DNA from 3 places in the Actinomadura sp. RB99 genome. Region 2 is predicted to be linked to each of the others. Evidence: riboswitches for the same ligand, from Rfam matches in the RefSeq annotation. Region 2 holds a riboswitch; each other region holds the start of a gene.
What was found. A riboswitch is a leader RNA that binds a small molecule or an ion and turns the genes downstream of it on or off. The one in region 2 is predicted to bind S-adenosylmethionine.

Region 1 (7,121 bases), on a different contig from region 2:
TGGCTCGGGGGCGCCGACCGGCCGCAGCCGCCGCTCCGGCGCCTGCGGGTCGCCCGGCGGTTCCGTCGCGGCGGTCGACTCCGGGGCGGGCGAGTCGCTCGCCGGACCCAGGCCGACGATCGCGTGGCCGCCGGTCACGGTGGACGCGTTGGCTTCGGGCGCGTAACCGCCCGCCGCGTCCGGCACTGACGGCTCGGGCTCTGCCGGCGCTTCCGTGGTGGGGAGGTGCCGCGGACCGGTGTCTCCGGGCAGGGCCGTGTTGTACGCGCCATAGGACGGCTCTGCGGCAGGCGGCTGCGGCCCGTAAGCGGGCACGTCTTCTCTCCCACCGGACGGAACCGGCGGCGCCACCGGTTCACCGCCCCCCGGAACGCCGACCTGCGGCTGCGGCGGCACGACCGTGGGGTGCCCGCCGGAGGTGGTGGACGGTGCCGCCGGCTCGTGGTCCGCTGCGCTGACCTGAGGCTGGGGACCGGTCTGGTGCGGGCCGTCTCCCGGCGCGTTGAAACCGGGCTGTTCGGTCGGCGGTGTGGGGCCGGTGGTGGGGTATCCGCCGGAGGTGGTCGAGGGCGCTGTGGGTTCGTGGTTGGGTGCGCTGACCTGGGGCTGTGGCCTGGTGTGGTGCGGGTCGTTTTCCGGTGCGGGGGCGGGGTCCGCCGCGTTGAAGCCCGGCGATTCCGTCGGCGGTGTGGGGCCGGTGGTCGGGAATCCGCCGGAGGTGGCCGAGGGTGCCGAGGGCTCGTGGTTCGGCGCGGTGACCTGGGGTTGCGGGCCCGTGTCGTGGCGCGGGTCGGCTCCCGGGGCGGGCTCTGGAGCGCCGAAGGCGGGCTGCTCCGCCGGCAGGGGCGGGACGGCGGTCGGGTGACCGCCGGTCGTGTCCGAAGGTGCCGCTGGAGCCTGGTCCGGCGGCCCGGGGACGGCGGGATCGGCAGCGGGAAAGGCGGGCTGCTCAGGCTCGGCAGGCGCGCTCGGGGCGGCGTGGCTACCGGACGGCTGGGCCGCCTCGCCGGTCGGGATCGCCGCCGCGCCGGGGTCGGACGGGACGTAGCCGGGCCGCTGCTGCGGGCCGGTGCCGGTGCCGGCCGGTTCGCTCGGCGCGCCGTCGGGCACCGGGGACGCGTCCGTGGACGGGACGGCCGGTGCGACGGGAACGGCGGGGTTCTCCGGGGGAGGAGGAGTCGCGGCCGACGGCGGGGTGGCGGCCTTCTCGGGCGCGGTGCGCGGCGGCCCGCTGAGCGCGCGGACCTGCTCGCCGGGCATCGTGGCGTCGATCGGGGTGCCGGGGTTGAGGACGAGCGTCCACTCGGGGTCGGGCCAGGCGGACACGACGTCCAGCAGGCTCGGCATCACGAAGCGGGACGAGCCGATCGCCTCGTTCATCCACTTGAGGGACGTGAACAGCTGCACGGACGTGCGGCCGTGGACGGTGACGGGCCGCCACGGGAACGCCGGGTCGTCGGGCGCGATGCCCCACGGGGTGTCGGGGTCGGCGGGGACGAGGACCTGCGCGCCGAGGAGCACCTTGAAGAAGGTGTCGGTGTCGCGGCGGCGGGCGGCGTCGAAGAGGCGCTGCTCGATGTCGTTCTGCGGCTCGAACCGGTCGGTCATCCGGGCGGCGGCGCGCTGGTCGGCCCAGGTGGCGAGGCCGGGGAGCTGGGCGGCCATGACGGTGCCGCCGGCGGGGGAGCCGGAGTTGATGGCGAGGAGCCAGCCGTGGTCGGGCCAGTAGCGCAGCGCGACGGTGAACGGCAGCTTGATGTACTCGGTGCCGGTCCCGGCGGCGTGGGCGGCCTCGATGAGGCGCTCGGGGGAGGTGAAGACGGGGACGACGGTGCTGCCGTCGATCTCGCGGGTCCGCCACGGGAAGCCGGGGCGGCCGGGGCGGAGCGTGTAGTCGGTGTCGTCCGGGACGGGCAGCAGGATCTCGGTGTCCGCCATCGTCTGCAGGAACAGGTCGTGGTCGTTGTTCGCAGCGGCGCGCAGCAGTTCGCGTTCGACGTCGTTGGCGGGGTGGAACTCGGGCCGGGCCGGTTCGCGGGGCGCCTCGCGGGGCAGCTCGCGGTGCTGGCCCTGCAGCTCCTCCCACGGCGACTCGTCCGACGGCGGCGATGACGGGGCCGGCGGCGACGGGGCCGAGGGGGCCGGCGGCGCTGCGGCCTGAGCCGGAGCGGGTGGCGCCGCGGGCTCGGGAGCGGGTTCGGGAGCCGGTTCCGGTGCGGGCTCCGCCACGGGGGCGGGCGGCTCCGGCGCCGGCGGTGCCGCCGGGGCAGGCGTAGATGCGGGTGCGGGTGCCGGGGCGGCGGACGCGAGGTCGGGGCGGCCGACCTGCGGCGGGCGGCCGTCGCCGTCGGCGACCTGCCGGACGAACCAGGCGGGCATCCGCGCCTCGATCGGCAGCGGGACGCCGCCCGGGTGGCCGGGCGCGTCGACGGCCAGCCACCAGCGGGCGTCGGGCCAGGTCTCGGCGAGGTCGCCGAAGCGCAGCGTCATGAAGTGCCGCCAGGACGGGCCGAGGCACGCGCGCATCGCGGCGGCGGAGGTGTAGGCGAGGACGTGGACGCGGCCGTCCTCCTCGCGGGTCGGCCAGGCGGGCCCCGACCGCCCGGCGAGCACCCCGTCGACGGCGTCGTCCGGGACGGGCACCACGAGCTCGCTGCCCGCGAGGATGCGGAAGTAGCCCTCCTGGTCTCCGGCCCGTACGCTCTCCTCCAGTCGGCGTTCCAAGTCCGACGTGGGTCGCCACGCGTCGGCCACCGCCGCCACCCCCTGTTTCGTCCGTGCTCATCCCCGACCCGCCGGGTCCCGGTGGGAGATCCGGCGGGAAGTAGCGCGACTGCCTACGCTACAGGGGCGAACAGGACCAAAGGCCATAAACGTCTGTGCTCGCCGGCGAGTCCGCAGGTCAGCGCGGTGCCAGTCGCGCCAGCGCGGTGCACAGCCGGTCGATGTGCTCCTCGGTGGTCCCGATCCCGATGCTCGCGCGGACGGCCGCCCCCTCGCCGCCGCAGCCGGCGGAGTCGTCCCCGCCCAGCAGGTGCCGGACGAGCGGGTGCGCGCAGAACTTGCCGTCCCGCACGCCGATGCCGTGCTCACCGGACAGCGTAAGCGCCACGTCGCGCGCGTTCCAGCCGGTCACGGTGAAAGACACGATTCCCACGCGCGGCGACCGGTCGCCCCACAGGGTGAGCTCGCGGACGTGGGGGAGCGCGGCGAGCCCGGCGCGCAGCCGGGCGAGGAGCCGCTCCTCGCGGGCGGCGAGCGCGTCCCAGCCGGCGGCGGTGAGGGCCTCGCAGGCGGCGGCGAGCGCGATGACGCCGAGGACGTTGGGGGTGCCGGCCTCGTGCCGCTGCTCCGCCGCCGGCGCCCACCGGACCGCGCCGGCGACGGACGCGCTGGCGCCGCCGCCCTTGAGGTACGGGTCGGCTGCGCGCAGCCAGTCGGCGCGCCCGGCGAGCACGCCCGCGCCGAACGGTGCGTACAGCTTGTGGCCGGAGAACGCGACGTAGTCCAGGCCGAGCGCGGTCATGTCGAGCGGGCGGTGCGGGACGAGCTGCGCGGCGTCCACCGCGATGCGGGCGCCGTGCCGGCGGGCGACCTGCGCCAGCTCGCGGATCGGCCACAGCTCGCCGGTGACGTTGGACGCGGCGGTGACGACGAGCAGCCGCGCGCCGACCGGGGTCGCGGCGAGCGCGCGGTCGGCGGCGCCGATCGCCTCGGCGGGCGTGGCGGGGACGGGGAGCCGCACGGGCCGCTTCCACGGGAGCAGCGACGCGTGGTGCTCGGAGTCGAACACGACGACGCTCGTCCCGGACGGGACGGCGTGCGCGAGCAGGTTCATCGCGTCGGTGGTGTTGCGGGTGAACACGACGGCGGCGCGGCGCCACGCGCCGAGGAACTCGCGGACGGTCTCGCGCGCGCTCTCGTACGCCTCCGTCGTGACCTGCGAGGCGTAGCCGGCGCCGCGATGCACGCTGCTGTAGTAGGGCAGCGCACGGGTGACGGCCTCGTGCACCGCCTCCAGACAAGGCGCGCTGGCGGCGTAGTCGAGGTTGGCGTAGGGGACGTGGCGGCCGTCGTTCAGCGGGACGGGCGCGTCCGCGCCGACGACGCGCGGGAAGGCGCGAACTTCCCGTGCGGTGCCCGGCGTCTCAGCAGGCGTGAGCGGGGCGAGGGACGGTGCGGAGGCGAGCGTGGCGGGCATGCCGGTTCCTTCCGGGGTCAGGGACCCCGGGGCCGTGCCTGCGGGATCCGCGCTTGCCGGAACGCGGTGCCGCGTCCGGCCAGGTCCTCACCCGGGGCACCCCATCGCGGACGAAGGGTTGCCGGCCAGCGAGCCGGGGCTTGGCGCTGGCGCTCATGACCTAGTGCGGAAGTATATGCGGAGCCTGTGGCAGATCAAGGGGGAGGGTGCGATGCGGTACCGGGTGGTTCGGGCGCTTGCCGGGGGCGTGGTGATGCTCGGCGTGTCCGGCCTGCTGGGCGCGTGCGGGGCGCTGGGGGGCAACTCCGGCCAGGTCTGCAGCGACACCAAGAAGGCGTTCCAGCAGTACATCACCCAGGTCAGGAGCGTGCCGGCGGCGGAGCCCGCGCAGTGGGGCCAGGCGACGCAGCGGCTCGCGACCCGCCTCGACGCGCTGGCGAAGGAGGCCGACGACGGGGCGCTGAAGAAGGCGCTGCGGGCCGAGTCGCAGCGGCTGCGCGCGGCGGCCACGACCGTCGGCACCGGGGACGCCTCGCAGCTCAGCGCCGTGATGAACGACACACCGGCCCGTATCGGAAAGGCATGCGCCTAGCGGCACGGGGTGGGGCGGACGCGCAGAGGCCCGGCGGTGCGACCGCCGGGCCCCTCGCGCTCAGTTGAACATCTGGCCGCCGGTGCCGTCGCCGGTACCGCCGCCGCCGTCGTTCCCTCCACCGCCGTCGGTGCCGCCGCCGTTGCCGCCGCCGTCGGTGCCTCCACCGCCGTTCCCGCCGCCGTCACCGCCGCCGGGCAGCGTCGGGATGATGGTCGGCAGGTCCGTCGGCGGCTTCGGCTGGCGCGGCCCGCCCGTCCCGCCGGAGGGACGGTGCGTCGGGCCGTCGGTGCGCGGCCCCTCGGTGCTCGGCGCGCCGCCGCCCGGCGACGGGACGCCCCAGCCGCTGCCCGGCGTCTCCGACGGCGACCCGAACGTCTTCGGGTCGTAGCCCTTGATGTCGACCGCGTCGGTCATGTACGAGCGCCAGATCTGGGTGGGCAGCTGCCCGCCGTAGGAGCCGTACCCGGGGATGTTCAGCGCCTTGTTGTCCTCGCGGAACATCGCCACGCTCGTCGCCATCTGCGGGACGAACCCGTTGAACCAGATCGCCCGGCCCTCGTCGGTGGTGCCGGTCTTGCCGGCGACGTCGCGGCCGTCGGGCAGCTGCGCGCCGGTGCCGGTGCCGCCCTGGACGACCTGCTGCATCGCGTACGTGGCGTCCCGCGCGACCTGGGTGCCGAACGCCCGCTCGCCCTTCTCGGAGAACTTGCGGGCCTGGCCCTCGTTGTCGGTCACCGACTTCACCACGTACGGCTGCCGGTACACGCCCTCGTCGGCGAACGTCGCGTACACCCCGGCCTGCTGCACCGGGTGCAGCGACACGATGCCGAGCGGGAACGACGCCGCGGCGCGCTGGTCCGGCGTCATCTGCGACGCCGAGATGCCGAGCTTCTCGGCCATCGCGGCGATCTTGTCGTTGCCGATGTCCTGGCCGAGGTTGACGTAGGCGGTGTTGACCGAGTGCTCGGTCGCGGTGACGAGGTTGATGTTCCCGAAGCTCTCGCCGCTGTCGTTCTTGATGGAGTGGCCGCCGAAGTACTGCGGGGAGCTGCCGTCATAGGTGTCGGACAGGCTCTTGCCGTCCTCCAGCGCGGCGGCCAGCGCGATCGGCTTGAAGCCCGACCCGGCCTGCGCGGTGTCGTAGAACGCGCTGCTCGCCGCCTCCGTCAGGTAGTCGCGGCCGCCGTAGAAGGCCAGCACCTGCCCGGTGTTCGGGTCGACCGACACCAGCCCGGTCCGGATCTTCTTGCTCGTCCCGGCCGGGACGTTGTTCTCCACGGCCTGCTTCGCCGCGTCCATCAGCCGCTTGTCGAACGTCGTGGTGATCTTCAGGCCGCTGCGGTTGATCTCGTCCTCGGTGTAGCCGCGCCGCTCCTCCAGCTCCTTCTTGGCCAGGTTGACCATGTAGCCCTTCTGGCCCTTGAGGACGTCGGTGATCTTCTCCTTGCCGGGTGCCGGGAACGTCATCGACGCGGCGTCGGCGGGGGACAGCGCCCCGTCCCGGACCATGTTGTTCACCACGGCGTGCCAGCGCTGCTCGGCGTAGACGCGGTGCTGGCCGGTCGGGTCGGCGAAGTTGCTCGGCTGCTGGATCGCGGCCGCCAGGTACGCCGACTCGGCGGGCGTGAGGTCCTTGACGTCCTTGTTGTAGTAGGCGTGCGCGGCGGCCTGCACACCGTAGGCGTCGCGGCCGAAGTAGATGGTGTTGAGGTACTGCTCGAGGATCCAGTCCTTGGACTTCTCCCGGCCCACCTTCAAGGAGACCATGATCTCCTTGAGCTTGCGGGTGACCGAGCGCTCCTTGCCGATGCCGCCGTAGTAGTTGCGGACCATCTGCTGGGTGATGGTGGAGCCGCCCTGCAGCTGCTCGCCGGTCGCGGTGGACCAGAACGCCCGCGCGGTGCCCTGGATCGACACGCCCGGGTCCTGGTAGAAGCTGCGGTTCTCGGCCGCGATGACCGCGTCGCGGGTGCTCTTCGGGATCTGGTCGAACTTCACCGCGTCCCGGTTCATGCCGGTCTTGGCGATCAGGGTCTTGCCGTCGGAGTAGTAGAAGGCGGGCCCCTGCGCGAGCGCCTGCTGCTGCGGCGAGGGGACCGGCGTGAAGATGTAGGCGATCGCGAACGCCGCGACGAGGAACCCGAGGATGCCGAGCAGCGTGAACAGGATGCGCCGCAGGTAGCGGACGCGACGGCTGCGCGGCTTCTTCGGTCCCTTGCCGCCACCGCCGCCGCCCGAACCGCCGCCGGGGCCGCGCCCCGGCGGGCCTCCTTGCCTCGACGACGCAGCCGACATGGTCTTGGTATCTCCGGCCGGGGAGCCGCT
Region 2 (7,121 bases):
GAACGCCCGGCGAGCCATCGCCCGACGGCCAGCCGCGCCACCGATGCCCCCACCCGCAACGCGGCCACCTCAACCGACATGGCGCCTCCGACGAGACCGGCTGAGCCATTATGGCGAGAACCCAGTCTCAGGCGACCGCCATTGAGGAATCCTCGGCTGCCCCCGAAAATCCCGATGGCACGTGGACGAACCCTCGCCGCCGGCGCGCGGCGACACAGACGCGCAGGTCGGGCTGGTAGGACGCCGGGCATATCCCGTCGTACCCATGCTTGACGATCGCCCAGTAGATGTCCTCGGAGACGGCGAGGACGAGCGGCGAGCAGCTCACTCGGAGGCACTTCTTCAGTTTTGGCGCGTCCAGCAAGCGGCACGCCAGGTCGATGGCCTCCCCGAACGGACCGTTCTCGTCCCGGTGGATCTCGCCCGCGTGCACGGCGGCCCGTAAGCGCATGCAGCGGCTCGGCCGGTCCTCCGCTGAGATCGACTCGTTGTACTCGGTGAGCTGACGCGCGAGCCTCGGCACAAGCCGGGACAGCAGATACGTCTTGGGCAGCTCGTCGACCGGATGGAACAGCGCGAGGACACCGTCACCGCGGTCCTCGAACGGATCGCACCACCGGTCCTCGATGCCCGTGTACGTCATGGCCTGCTTCAACTGACCGTAGATCTGGCTCCGCAACTCCTGCTTGATCGGGTTCGTGCGAAGCGCCGCCGTCGAATTCTCCAGGTCGACGACGAGAATGCTCCTGTGCACAGGGTTGCTGCTCACCGGAGCGCCCCCAATCCCGCACGACCCCAGGGCCGTGCGCGTCCCCGCCGCGTGCGGCGTGACTCGGAGGACCGGCCGCGCGGAGTGCGCGGCCCGGGGCCCGACCGAGGCACCGTCGCCCGCCGGGCCGGGATGCAGACCGTTCCGGTGCGGGGATTCCGAACAGTCTTGACGCGACAATCGATCTCTTGAACGAGCCGGCTAGTTGCAGTCTGAGTTGGTTCTACCCGCCATGCAAGGTGCATAGCCACGTGCATCACGAGGGGAAGCTGATTGTGACCTCGCAGGTGAGGTTGCGCCCCCTCCGCATCGCCTGTGAGATTCCCTGATTGGGAGTTTCAGGGTGGTCGCTGCTCACTTACAAGGCTGGTAGAGCGGCAGTTGGGTCTGGCGGCACTCGCAGGTGTCCTCTATTCTTTCTCTGCAAGTTGCATAATCCCTTCGAAGCCCCGCTGGACCTCGCGACACGGCTTGGAGGAAACATGGCGGCTGCCCCGACCGTTCGCCAGCGCCGGCTGGGTGCCGAGTTGCGGCGGTTGAGGGAGAGTCTCGGCCCGACCGCCGAAGAGATCGCGACCAGGCTCGACTGGTCGCCTTCCAAGCTCAGCCGCATCGAGAACGCCCGCATCGGCGTGCGAGTCTCCGATGTTCGCCTGCTCCTTGAGTTGTACGGGGTCGAAGAGGGGCACAGGGAAGAGATCGTTGCGCTCGCGACCAGTGCGACGAAGCGAGGCTGGTGGGACGCCTACCGCCATACGTTGCCCGAGCGGTTCGCCGCCTACGTTGCGTTGGAGGACGAGGCGACCGCGGCGCATCTCTACAGCACCCATACAGTGCCCGCCCTGCTGCAGACCAGAGAGTATGCGCGCAGCGTCATCGAGACCAGCCGTCTCGTAACGCAGATGTCAACGGGGAAGGTAGCCCGCAACGTGGACGCGCGAATGCGGCGGCAAGAGCTGCTCAAAAGGCCGGATCCGCTTTCCTACTCCGCTGTCGTCGACGAGTCGGTCCTGCTGCGCCTGGTCGGTGACGAAGGGATCATGCGGCGCCAATTGGAATGGCTGCTCGAAGTGGCGGAGCTTCCCAACGTTCACATCTTTGTGCAGCGTCTGCAGGCGCATCGTGAACCTATAATCGGAGAGGCGTTCACGCTGCTGCGGTTCGCGCCGGCATACGATGTTCAATTTCCCGACGTGGCCTACATTGACAGCTTCACGATGCAAATGGACCTTCAGGATGACGAGATAACCGAGAGGTACCGGAGAGCCTGGAAAGCCTTGAGGGCTTCCTCGATGGACCCCGACGACTCGGTTCGGTACATCGCGCGCACGGCGCAGGAGAAGTGGTCCGAATGAAGATGCGCGGCCTCCGCCAGGGTGCCCGGGAGGAGGCCGCGGTGGCGCCGTCACTGCAGGTCGAGGTCGCCCGCCTTGGCTTTGGCGAGGAAGGTCGTGAACACCTCTGATGCAAGGGTGAGAACCGGGCCGTCGGGGCCGGTCTTGGTGTCACGTACACCGAGCTTTCCTGCTGCGATGCGCGCCACTTCGACGCAGTTCGAGTCGGCGACGCAGCGAGAACTCTTGCGCCAATGAGATTCCGTTGTAGCGGACACGTAACGTGATCTTTCTAGGTTCGTTGATAGGTGAGAATCTCACAGCACCGGACGCAAGGTGCCTTTTGCCGCTCCAGTGGTGCGGCCGGAACATGATGCGTTGGAGCGGTGAAGTTTCCAAGGAGCATTTCCCCTGGAAGGGGTTTCATAATACTCACCGCGAAGTAATATGCAAGCTCTGGAAGGTCAAGTTCCGGACGCTGTTCAGGTGGTGAGAAGGGGGTGACATAAGTCGCATGAAGGAGGAAAGCGGGCGCCTGCTGAGATCGCAGATCGGCCCGAACTGAGAGAGTTCGGGTGCTCACCCTCGCTATAGATCTGCGGGTCCTTGGAGGCCCTCCGCCGTGCTGTGGGATCAGACCGGCGGTGCGCTCGGAAGCGTGTTGACGGGGGGTGGGTGGGGCGGGCAGGATGCGGGGGTTGTGATCATCTAGAGGACCTGAGGGACCTGGCCCTGGGACGGTCCGGCAACCTGCCTTCGCGGCAAGGTGCCAATGCCAGGAGCGATGAGGAGAAGCTCATGGGCGTACGCCTTGATGTTCCTGTGCTGGCCGGGACGCTCGTCCGGCTGGAGCCGCTGTCGTTGGAGCATGTGCCGCAGCTGGCGGAGGCCGCCGAGGAGAACCGGTCGTCGTACGGGTTCACGCTCGTGCCTGGGGCGGCGGACATGGAGTCCTATGTCGCCGGGCAGCTCGCGCGGCCCGGGCTGACGCCGTTCGCGCAGGTCAGGGTCGCGGACGGGAAGGCGGTCGGGCACACCGGCCTCTGGGATCCGCGGACGTGGCCCGGCACGGACCGGCTGTGCGCGATCGAGGTCGGCTGGACGTGGCTGGCCGCGTCCGCGCAGGGCACCGCCATCAACGTCGAGGCGAAGAAGCTGCTGTTCACCTACGCCTTCGAGACGCTGGGCGTGGCGCGCGTCGATCTCAAGACGGATGCGCGGAACGAGCGGTCGCGGCGGGCGATCGAGCGGCTCGGCGTGCACTTCGAGGGCGTCCTGCGGAGCTGGTCGCCGTCGTGGGCGCCGGGCGAGGAGGGCACGCTGCGCGACTCGGCGATGTTCTCGGTGGTCGAGTCGGAGTGGCCGTCGGTGAAGACGGCCATGACGAACCGGCTGGCGGGGACCGTCGCGAGGTGACGGCGAACGGGTTTCCCGGGCGCGTGCCGGTGCTGGACGGGACGGTGGTACGGCTGGAGCCGCTGTCGATGCGGCATGTGTCCGAGCTCGCGGAGGCCGCCGAGGAGAACAGGTCGTCGTACGGCTTCACACCGGTGCCCTCCGCGGCCGGCATGGAGGCGTACGTCTCCGACAAGCTCGACCGTCCTGAACTCATGGCGTTCGCACAGGTCAGAGTGGCGGATGGGAGGGCGGTCGGGCATACCGCGCTGTTGCATCCGCAGCCATGGCCCGGCCGGGACCGGTTGCGCGCGGTCGAGATCGGGTGGACGTGGCTGGCGGCGTCCGCGCAGGGCACCGGCATGAACGTCGAGGCGAAGAAGCTCCTGTTCGGCTACGCGTTCGAGACGCTGGGCGTGGCCCGCGTGGAGCTGAAGACGGATGCGCGGAACGAGCGGTCGCGGCGGGCGATCGAGCGGCTCGGCGCGCATTTCGAGGGCGTCCTGCGCAGTTACTCGGAGTCGTGGGTCGCCGGTGAGGAAGGCGAGTTGCGCGACACCGCCGTGTTCTCCGTGATCGCCGCCGAGTGGCCGTCCGTGGAGACGACGATGGCGAACCGCCTGGCAGAGGCCGTCCAGCCCTGACAGCACCGCCACCTGTGGTGGGCGATCAGTGCGGGGTCAGCGAGTTCAGGAGTTCGCGGCCGTGCTGCCAGGAGCCCAGGTCGCTGGCGGAGTTGATGTGTCCGCATGCGTCCACCAGATGAAATCGTGCCTCCCAGCGCGCCGCGAATGCGGCGGCCGTCTCGGGAGTGCAGTACGGGTCGTCGACGCTGGCCACCACCAGGGCCGGGCATGGCAACGGCTGCGCTGACACGTCGGTGAACGTCGAGGCCGCCTGGCGTGGGAACGCCGGGCCCGCTGGGTCGGGCGGCGCGACCAGGAACGCGCCGCCCACCGGGCTTGAGGGATTCTTGAGCAGCCAGGCGGACGCCGCCCAGCAGCCCAGGCTGTGGGCTATCAGCACGACCTGGCCGTCCTGCCGCGAGGCGTTGTCGTACGCCTTCTGCACAGCGCCGACCCAGTCGTCCAGTTCGGGGGCGGACCATGAGGCGGGGGAGATCCTCACCGCCGAGGCGCCCCACTCCCGCTCCCACAAGGTCTGCCAGTGCCGGCCGTCCGAGCCGTCGATGCCCGGGATGATGATGTACGCGGTCACTGCCCACCACCGTTTCACTCGTCGCCCCTTGCGATCATGAGGGCGCTCGACGCGGATTCTGGTGGATGCATCGGGGCGGCGGCCGTGTTGCAAGTGATCTCAAAGAAAATGGTGCGGACGACAATGGAATCACTCGACCGGATAGACCGTGACATCCTCGCCCTGCTCCAGGCCGACGGCCGGCTGACCGGCGCGGAGGTGGGACGCCGCGTCGGGCTCTCGCAGCCTGCGGCGAGCGCCCGCATCCAGCGGCTGGAGAAGAGCGGCGTCATCACCGGCTACCGGGCCCTGGTCGACCCGGAAGCCCTCGGGCTGAACATCCATGCGGTCGTCCGGTTGCGCACCACGCACGCCCGGCTCTCACCCGCCCTGGACTTCGCCTCCCGGACGTCCGAGATCACCTCCGTCCTCAGGGTCACCGGGGAAGACTGCCTCATCTTCGACGTCCACTGCCCGCAGGCGGGACGGCTCGAAGAAGTCGTCGACGCGCTGGCCCGGTACGGCCCCGTCACCACGTCCCTCGTGCTCCACGCCTATCCGCCGAAGCCGCTGACCGACGCCACGCCGGCGACGCCGTGATCCGCGGCTACTGGAGCTCGAACCAGACGGCGTGGCCCTCGGCGCGCGGTTCCATGCCCCACGCTTTCGCGAGGGACGCGACGATCAGCAGGCCGCGGCCGGTGACGTCCAGCTCGGCCGCCTCGGCGACGTGCGGGACGGTCGCCGCCCGCCCGTCGTCGATCACCTCCATCCGGACGGTCCGCGCCGAGTAGGTCACCTCCACGCGGATCTGGCCGTCCCGTCCCGACTCGGTGTAGCGCAGCGCGTTCGTCAGCAGCTCGCTCATGCAGAGCGCCGCGTCGTCCAGGTATGGATGCTCCAGGCCCAGCACGTCGCGCAGCCAGCGCCGCGCGTGCCCCACCGCCCGGTCCATCCCCGGCAACAGGAGCGCGTCGAACCTCATGGTCGGCGCAGTCATCGCCCACTCCCTTCGCATCGCTGTCGCCGAAAAGAATGAGCCGGACGTCCGCGGCCGAACGATGCGTTCGCCGTCCTCGTCCGCAGGTCCTCGGGCAACAGTGACTCAGTCACTTTTGACCGAGGCACTGTTGCCGCCTTCGTTGGAAACCTTCAGCATCACGCAAAGTCAAGGCATGATTACTCCATGGAGAACGCGCAGCGCCCGACCATGCGAAGCCGCAAGCTCGGCCAGCGCCTTCGCGCCATCCGTGAGGAGCGAGGGCTCACCCTCCAGAAGGCCGCCCGCCTGCTCAACCGCACCCCGTCCTCGCTGAGCAAGCTCGAAACCGGCAAACGCGGCATCCGCCGCCCCGCCCTGGAGCACATGCTCGACCGCTACGAGATCAGTGACCCTGACGAGCGCCAGTACCTCTTCGATCTCGCCCGAGACTCCGGCAAGAAGGGCTGGTGGCTCCGTCATGAAGGCAAACTGGCTCCCGCGGCACTCGACTACATCTCGTTGGAGGCTGAAGCTTCATCGATAAAGAGCCATGAACTCCACCTTGTCCCTGGCCTTATGCAGACTGAGGAATACGCTCGGGAGGTCATTGGGTCTGGAATCTCGCTGGGCACGCCTCCCGCCGTGGATGGTCTCGTGGAGGTGCGCATGCGCCGCCAGCAGGTGCTGTTCGGACCGAAGCCGCCCCATCTGTGGGTGATAGCAAGTGAGGCTGTGTTGAGGCAGCAGTTCGGTGGGTCTCGGGTGATGAAAGCCCAGCTCAGGAGGCTTGTGGAGTTGTCTCTGTTGCCGAACGTGACCTTCCAGGTTCTCCCGTTTGAGGTAGGTGGCCACCCTGGGCTCAACGGTTCTTTCACTACCTTGGTGACGAGCGAGCTCTCGGTAGTGCTGGTTGAGAATCTGACGACAGGCTGGTATTTGGAAGATCCGGTCGAGATACGTCGTTACGATGTCGTCTTCGATCACCAAAGAGCAAGAGCCTTGTCCCCGTCTGCATCCCGAGAGTTCATCGAGCGGATAGTGTCAGAGTCATGACCAGTCAGGAGTTCGTCTTCTCTTCGTGGCGCAAGAGCAGGCGCAGTGGGAGCGAAGGTTCGTCGTGCGTCGAGGTCGCCTCTGCGTGGCGTAAGAGCAGCTACAGCGGGAGTCAAGGCTCAGAGTGTGTCGAGGCCGCTCCTGCCTGGCGGAAGAGCAGCCGCAGCAGCGGCAGTGGACAGTGCGTCGAGGTGGCGGCGGGGGAGCGGCGGGTGGCAGTGCGGGACTCTAAGGATCCGGACGGGGCGGTGCTGGCCGTCGCGCTTTCCGGGTGGGCGTCCCTGCTCGCCGACGTCAAAGCCGGATCCCTCGACCTCACTCGCTGACGCGGGCACCTAGGTCGTGTCCGGCGGGATCCTGGGTGAGGTCGCGAAGCCAGATCTTGCTGGAG
Region 3 (7,121 bases), on a different contig from region 2:
CGAACGCGAGGTGCACCACGCGCCCGCGCCACTCCGGATGGTTGGTGAGCATCTCCCGGTACGCGGCCAGCCCCCGCACGATGTTCTTCGACAGCTCGGTCCGGTCGACCCGGACGATGAGCTGCCGGTCGCCCACCTGCTCGCGCAGCGCGCGCGCCCGCTCCGCCACGTCCTGCTGGGCCGCCCGCTCCCGCAGCGCCGCTCCGTCCACGCCGAGACCGTGGACGCCCACGCGCGTCGTGTGCCCCGCGCAGGTGACGGTGCGGGCGGCGCGGTCGACGCGCGCGCCGAGCACCACCTCGCAGCAGTCGAGGAACGCCGAGGCCCAGCGCTCGGTGAGGAACCCGGCGTGGTCCGCGCCGAGGATGCCCTGGAGGACCTGCGCGCCGATGTCGTCCGGCAGCAGCCGGAAGTACTCCGGCGGAGCCCACGGCGTGTGCGAGAAATGCACGATCCTCAGGTCGGGACGCCGGTCCCGCAGCATCCGCGGCGCCAGCGACAGGTGGTAGTCCTGGATCGCCGCCTTCGCGCCCGGCGCCGCGTCCCGCGCCAGCGCGTCGGCGAACGCCGCGTTGTACGCCTCGTAGGACTGCCAGTCGCGCCGCGCGCGCGCATCGAAGTGCGGGCTGCGCGGGGTGTCGTACAGCAGGTGGTGGACGAACCACAGCGTCGAGTTCGCGACCGCGTTGTACGCCCGGTGGAACGTCGCCGCCGGGATGTCGAGCATCCGGACGGCCGCGCCGCCCGTGTCGTGCCCCGCGAGGTCGATCCGCCCGTCCGGAGCGCGCCGCGCCGCCGTCCGGTCCGCCTCACCGAGGCTCGCGCACACCCACAGCACGTCCTGCCCGGACGCGACGCCGGCGAGGCCGGACACGAGCCCGCCGCCTCCCCGCCGCATCTCCAGCGCGCCGTCGTCGGACAGCGAGAACGACACGGGCCCGCGGTTCGACGCCACCACCACTTGGCTCATACGGGAAGGGTCTCAGTTGTGACGGGGGTGCTTCAAAGTGGCCCGGGGGGAACACTTCGGGGCCGTTCGACAGGCAGGCATCTGTACCGAAAGCACTGCGGTTAGGGGGATTTGCCCCGGGTACCCGGACGGAATGAGTCGGGCCGAGACGACCAAGACCGTCCTCGTCGCAGGGGCGGCGAACCTCATCCTCGCCATCGCCAAGCTGATCGCCGGGATGCTCGCCGGATCGAGCGCGATGCTCGCCGAAGGCGCGCACTCCGTAGCCGACACCCTCAACCAGGGGTTCCTGTTCACCTCGCTGCGGCGCAGCGCCCGCCCACCCGACCGCCGCCACCCGTTCGGCTACGGCAACGAGCGCTACTTCTGGTCGCTGCTCGCCGCGTTCGGCATCTTCGTCGCCGGCGGCGGCTTCTCCATCTTCGAGGGCGTCCTCACGATGAGCGGCCACGGCGGCTCCGAAGGCGACGTGTGGCTCGCCTACGGCGTCCTCGCCCTCGGCGCGGTGCTGGAGGGGACGTCCTGGGTCCGCGCGTTCACGCAGGCGCGCCGCGAGACCCGCGAGAACGGCCGCGACATCGTCGACCACGTCCGCCGGTCGCCCGACGTCACCTTCAAGGCCGCGCTGTTCGAGGACACCGCCGCCATGATCGGCCTCGCGTTCGCCGCCGCCGGGCTCGTCCTGCGGCAGCTCACCGGCTCGGAGTTCTGGGACGGCCTCGCGTCCGTCCTGATCGGCCTGCTGCTCGTCGCCGTCGCGTTCGTGCTCGGCCGCGACAGCATGGGCCTGATCATCGGCCAGGCCGCCGACCCCGCCGCGCAGCGCGAGATCCGCGCCGAGATCGCCGCGGCGCCCGGCGTCACCGGCGTCGACGAGCTGCTCACCATGCACTTCGGCCCGGACGAGCTGCTCGTCGCCGCCCGGGTCAACTTCTCCGACGCCATCAGCGCCGACCAGGCCGAGGACGTCGCCGGCGAGATCGACCGCCGGCTGAAGGAGCGCGTCCCGATCGTCCGGCACGTCTTCCTCGACCCCACCCAGCGCGCGCCCGCCCGGCCCGTCGCCGACGAGCCCGCGTGATCAAGACCACCCCCGGGGTAACGTCTCACTGGGCGGACCCACCTGTCCGCCCTCCGGTCACGTCATGTAAAGTTCGCATACGAGCTCAAAGCGCTCGATAACTGAATACCGCTCATCCAGAGGGGTGGAGGGACCGGCCCTGTGAAGCCCCGGCAACCACCCGGCTGAGGCGCACTCGCGATCCTGCGAGGCCGGCCGGGAGATGGTGCCAACTCCGGCCTGCGACCAAGGTGGCGCAGGGAAGATGGGGAGAAAGGCCTCGCCCTCATGGCACTCACGCCTGCCACTGACCTCGGACCCGCTACCGCCCTCGTCTGCCGCGAATGCGGCTCGAAGCGCGATCTCGGCCCCTTCTACGCGTGCGAGGAGTGTTTCGGCCCGCTGGAGATCGCCTACGACTTCGGCGGGATCACCCGGGCCGACATCGAGTCCGGCCCGCGCAACATCTGGCGCTACCGCGGGCTGCTGCCCGTCCCGTCGACCGTCGCCGACACCCCGAACACCGAGCCCGGCCTGACCCGGCTCGTCCGCGCCGACAACCTCGCCGAGAGCATCGGCCTGCAGCGCCTGTGGGTGAAGGACGACAGCGGCAACCCGACCCACTCCTTCAAGGACCGCGTCGTCGCGGTGGCGCTCGCCGCCGCCCGCGAGCTCGGCTTCAAGGTGCTGGCGTGCCCGTCCACCGGCAACCTCGCCAACGCGGTCGCCGCCGCCGCGGCCCGCGCCGGGATCCGCAGCGCCGTGTTCGTCCCGTCGAACCTCGAGTCCCAGAAGATCATTACGACGGCCGTGTACGGCGGGACGTTCGTCACCGTCGACGGCAACTACGACGACGTGAACCGGCTCGCGTCCGAGATCGCCGGGGAGCAGGACGACTGGGCGTTCGTCAACGTCAACGTCCGCCCGTACTACGCCGAGGGCTCCAAGACGCTCGGCTACGAGATCGCCGAGCAGCTCGGCTGGCGGCTGCCCGACCAGATCGTGGTGCCGGTCGCGTCCGGCTCCCAGCTCACCAAGATCGACAAGGCGTTCCAGGAGCTGATCAAGCTGGGCCTGGTCGAGGACAAGCCGTACCGCGTGTTCGGCGCCCAGGCCGCCGGCTGCGACCCGGTGTCCGCCGCGTTCAAGGCGGGCCACGACGTCGTCCGCCCGGTCAAGCCCGACACCATCGCCAAGTCGCTGGCCATCGGCAACCCCGCCGACGGCCCCTACGTGCTGGACGTGGCGCGCCGCACCGGCGGCGCCGTCGAGGACGTCACCGACGAGCAGGTCGTCGAGGGCATCCGGCTGCTCGCCCGCACCGAGGGCATCTTCGGCGAGACCGCCGGCGGCGTCACCGTCGGCTGCCTGCGCAAGCTCGTCGACGCCGGCACCCTCGACCCGGCCGCCGAGACCGTGATCATCAACTCCGGGGACGGGCTCAAGACGTTGGACGCCGTCGCGCCCGTCGCCAAGCCCAGCGCCAACATCGCCCCGACGCTGGAGGCGTTCCGCGCCGCCGGCCTCGCCTGAGAACGAGAAGGAGCCAGCACATGAGCAGCGTGTCCGTCCGCATCCCGACGATCCTGCGGACCTACACCGGCGGCGAGGCGGAAGTGAAGGCGGAGGGCGCGACCCTGCGCGCCGTGGTCGCCGACCTGGAGGCCAGCTACACCGGCATCGCGGCCCGCATCCTGGACGACGCCGGCAAGATCCGCCGGTTCGTCAACGTCTACGTCGGCGACGAGGACGTCCGGTTCGCCGACGGCCTCGACACCGCGACCCCCGCGGGCAGCCAGATCTCGATCATCCCCGCGGTCGCGGGCGGCTGACCGCCACCGGCCATCCGGCCGCCGTCCCCGAGCGCCGTCGCGGCCGCCGGGCGGGGTCGACTCCGATCATGCCGGGTCGACCCCGCCCGCGGCGCGGCGCCGCGGAGGCCGCGACGTCTTCGTCCACCATTCGGCGATCCGGATGGACGGCTACCGCACCCTCGAACAGGGCCGGCGCGTCGAGTTCGAGATCACCCACAGCGACCGCGGCCCCCAGACCGACGCCGTCCGCCCCCTCTGACCCGCGTGATCCGGGACTGTCCGCGCCCGGCGCCGAGAGATACGATCAAGGTCCGGTTCTCGGTACCCCGGACCACTGCCCGGCTCCAGTGATCCATGACGCAGGTGAGGTTTCATGGAGCAGTCGATGACGTGGCGGAGCGGGCCAGACGTTCCGTCCATGACCTGGCGCGGCGGGGCCGACGTCCCGTCCATGACGCTCGGGCGGATGAACGCCACTTCGCCATTTGCCTCGCTGAGGCTGAGCCATTCCGGGCTCGTCCTGACCGTCGTCCGCAAACGGTTCTTCCTGACCCCGGCCGATGTCGCCGCGGTCTATCCCTGCGTGAGATCTCCGCTCGCAAAAGGGATCGGCATCGAAGCCCGCGACGGCCAGGTACTGATCTTCTGGACCGCCGAAGGCCACGCTGTTCTCTCCGCGCTGCAAGTCGCGGGCTTCCCGATCTCATTCCAGCCGCGAAAGGCTGCCGAGGAGATTCGCGCCGCCCGCCGGCGCGTGGGCCCGATCGGATCCGCGAGACGCCGCTTCGCCCTGCGCGGCGTCTTCTTCCTGGCAGGACTCCTGTACTGCGTACTCATGAAACCTGTGCTCGCGCCGGACACCTCCTGGGCCACGGTCCTCCTCCTTCCGCTGGCGGGCATCGCCTTCTACGCCTTGCTCTCTCTCCGGCCAAAATGAGCCCGCCCTCCGCACAAGGGCATTCGTAGGACCTTAAGCCTTCCGCCGTAGCCGCTGTTCTTTCCTCACCCATTCGCTACCCTCCACAGACGGGAAGGGGAGTCTCGCGACGGCCGCTGTTGCGGCTGATAACGCCGGTTCGGTCCGCGTGCTGGAGAAGTGCGGCTCAGTCATGACAGGGCGCCGTCGTTCCTTCGCGCGGGCTCGGGAGCGAGAGATCGATGTCGTGCACGTGACACTGAGCCCAGCGCGAGGGCCCCGACCAAAGTCGCTCACGGCCTGCGGCGGCGGCGCGCCCCCGTGACCACCGGTCGCCGATTCGGAGCCCAGGCGCGCGGGGATCGACCGGCGTCTGTCAGTTGCGAGACGGTGTGGCCGCGGGCTCGTGAACACGTCCTTGCGCCTGCCCAGCTCGCTGCGCCGCTGGCGGAAGGGCCGTCCGACCCGCGGCGTGCGCGCCTGGCGCTGTAGCCGACCGGCGGCGGACGTGGTTGCTCGTGGTGGGCCCTCCATCGCCATGCTGCGGAGCACATATGCTCACTGCATCGACGGCGATGAGGACACCATGAACCGGCGCATCGACGCAGCGCCGGTGGCTCCTCCTACTCCGGTCGCGGAACGCGCGGAACGGATCGCCACCCTTGCCTCCCGCCCTCGGGCACGTGTTCCGCGGCTGTTCCGCGAATACCGGCGCACGACCGCATGCACCGGGGCACGTCGGCACATGTCCGGCGGTGAGTCGCGACCCTCCGATGCAGGTCAGGGCGAGTTCGGCGAGGTCGGCGAAGACGAGTGCGGCGAGGCTGTGCGGCGCTTGCACTCGGCAGGGTAGAGTGCTAAAAAACGGTTGGCACTCTACTGTGGAGAGTGACAGCTTCACAGTCTGGGTCGGGGCGACGAGGCCCCAGTCCGGTGGCGGAATGGCAGCCGCCGGGCACGGGGCCGTCCGTCGCGGGCGTCGGCTCGATCCTTTAAGCCACCTTGTTCCGGGAGGACTAGGAGCCTATGGCTGCAAAGATGATCGCGTTCGACGAGGAGGCCCGGCGCGGCCTCGAGCGCGGCATGAACCAGCTCGCCGACGCCGTGAAGGTGACCCTCGGTCCCAAGGGCCGCAACGTCGTGCTGGAGAAGAAGTGGGGCGCCCCCACGATCACCAACGACGGTGTGTCGATCGCCAAGGAGATCGAGCTCGAGGACGCCTGGGAGAAGATCGGCGCCGAGCTCGTCAAGGAAGTGGCGAAGAAGACCGACGACGTAGCCGGTGACGGCACGACGACGGCGACCGTGCTGGCCCAGGCGCTGGTCCGCGAGGGCCTGCGCAACGTGGCCGCCGGCGCCAACCCGATGTCGCTGAAGCGCGGCATCGAGGCCGCGGTCGAGCGGGTCAGCGAGGAGCTGTCCAAGCTGGCCAAGGACGTGGAGACCAAGGAGCAGATCGCCTCCACGGCGTCCATCTCCGCGGGCGACCCGCAGATCGGCGAGATGATCGCCGAGGCGATGGACAAGGTCGGCAAGGAAGGCGTCATCACGGTCGAGGAGAGCCAGACCTTCGGTCTGGAGCTCGAGCTGACCGAGGGCATGCGCTTCGACAAGGGCTACATCTCGCACTACTTCGTGACCGACCCCGAGCGGATGGAGGCGGTCCTCGAGGACCCGTACATCCTGATCGTTCAGGGCAAGGCGTCGGCCAACAAGGACCTGCTGCCCGTCCTCGAGGGCGTCATGCAGTCCGGCAAGCCGCTGCTGATCATCGCGGAGGACGTCGAGGGCGAGGCCCTGGCGACCCTGGTCGTCAACAAGATCCGCGGCATCTTCAAGTCCGTGGCCGTGAAGGCCCCGGGCTTCGGCGACCGCCGCAAGGCCATGCTCGGCGACATCGCCACGCTGACCGGCGGCCAGGTCATCAGCGAGGACGTGGGTCTCAAGCTGGAGAACACCACGACCGACATGCTGGGCCGCGCCCGCAAGGTCGTCATCACCAAGGACGAGACCACCATCGTGGACGGCGCCGGTGACGCCAACGAGATCGCGGGCCGGGTCAACCAGATCCGCACCGAGATCGACAACACCGACTCCGACTACGACCGCGAGAAGCTCCAGGAGCGCCTGGCCAAGCTCGCGGGCGGTGTCGCGGTCATCAAGGCCGGCGCCGCGACGGAGGTCGAGCTCAAGGAGCGCAAGCACCGCATCGAGGACGCCGTCCGCAACGCGAAGGCCGCGGTCGAGGAGGGCATCGTCCCCGGCGGTGGCGTCGCGCTGCTGCAGGCCGGCACCAAGGCGTTCGACAAGCTGGAGCTCGCGGGCGACGAGGCCACCGGTGCCAACATCGTCAAGCGCGCT

Region 1: it holds a riboswitch for S-adenosylmethionine, as region 2 does, so the genes downstream of both, amrb99_RS40475 (aminotransferase class V-fold PLP-dependent enzyme) here and amrb99_RS21495 (GNAT family protein) in region 2, are expected to answer to the same signal.
Region 3: it holds a riboswitch for S-adenosylmethionine, as region 2 does, so the genes downstream of both, thrC (threonine synthase) here and amrb99_RS21495 (GNAT family protein) in region 2, are expected to answer to the same signal.

Annotation. Positions count from the first base shown of each region.
Region 1 is NZ_JABMCA010000074.1:19,801-26,921, forward strand. It holds gene amrb99_RS40470 (SseB family protein) at 1-2,724, opposite strand, end outside; gene amrb99_RS40475 (aminotransferase class V-fold PLP-dependent enzyme) at 2,903-4,201, opposite strand; SAM riboswitch class IV at 4,246-4,362, opposite strand; gene amrb99_RS40480 (hypothetical protein) at 4,413-4,793, shown strand; gene amrb99_RS40485 (transglycosylase domain-containing protein) at 4,854-7,091, opposite strand.
Region 2 is NZ_JABMCA010000023.1:48,516-55,636, forward strand. It holds gene amrb99_RS21475 (NACHT domain-containing protein) at 1-80, opposite strand, end outside; gene amrb99_RS21480 (hypothetical protein) at 128-769, opposite strand; gene amrb99_RS21485 (helix-turn-helix transcriptional regulator) at 1,252-2,124, shown strand; gene amrb99_RS21490 (DUF397 domain-containing protein) at 2,175-2,381, opposite strand; SAM riboswitch class I at 2,805-2,894, shown strand; gene amrb99_RS21495 (GNAT family protein) at 2,902-3,519, shown strand; gene amrb99_RS21500 (GNAT family protein) at 3,516-4,142, shown strand; gene amrb99_RS21505 (alpha/beta hydrolase) at 4,168-4,716, opposite strand; gene amrb99_RS21510 (Lrp/AsnC family transcriptional regulator) at 4,840-5,295, shown strand; gene amrb99_RS21515 (ATP-binding protein) at 5,303-5,695, opposite strand; gene amrb99_RS21520 (helix-turn-helix transcriptional regulator) at 5,882-6,730, shown strand; gene amrb99_RS21525 (DUF397 domain-containing protein) at 6,727-7,056, shown strand.
Region 3 is NZ_JABMCA010000032.1:2,181-9,301, reverse strand. It holds gene amrb99_RS26120 (trehalose-6-phosphate synthase) at 1-970, opposite strand, end outside; gene amrb99_RS26115 (cation diffusion facilitator family transporter) at 1,104-2,051, shown strand; SAM riboswitch class I at 2,161-2,302, shown strand; gene thrC (threonine synthase) at 2,319-3,563, shown strand; gene amrb99_RS26105 (MoaD/ThiS family protein) at 3,584-3,862, shown strand; partial or broken gene amrb99_RS26100 (cold shock domain-containing protein) at 3,966-4,103, shown strand; gene amrb99_RS26095 (hypothetical protein) at 4,218-4,781, shown strand; gene groL (chaperonin GroEL) at 5,787-7,121, shown strand, end outside.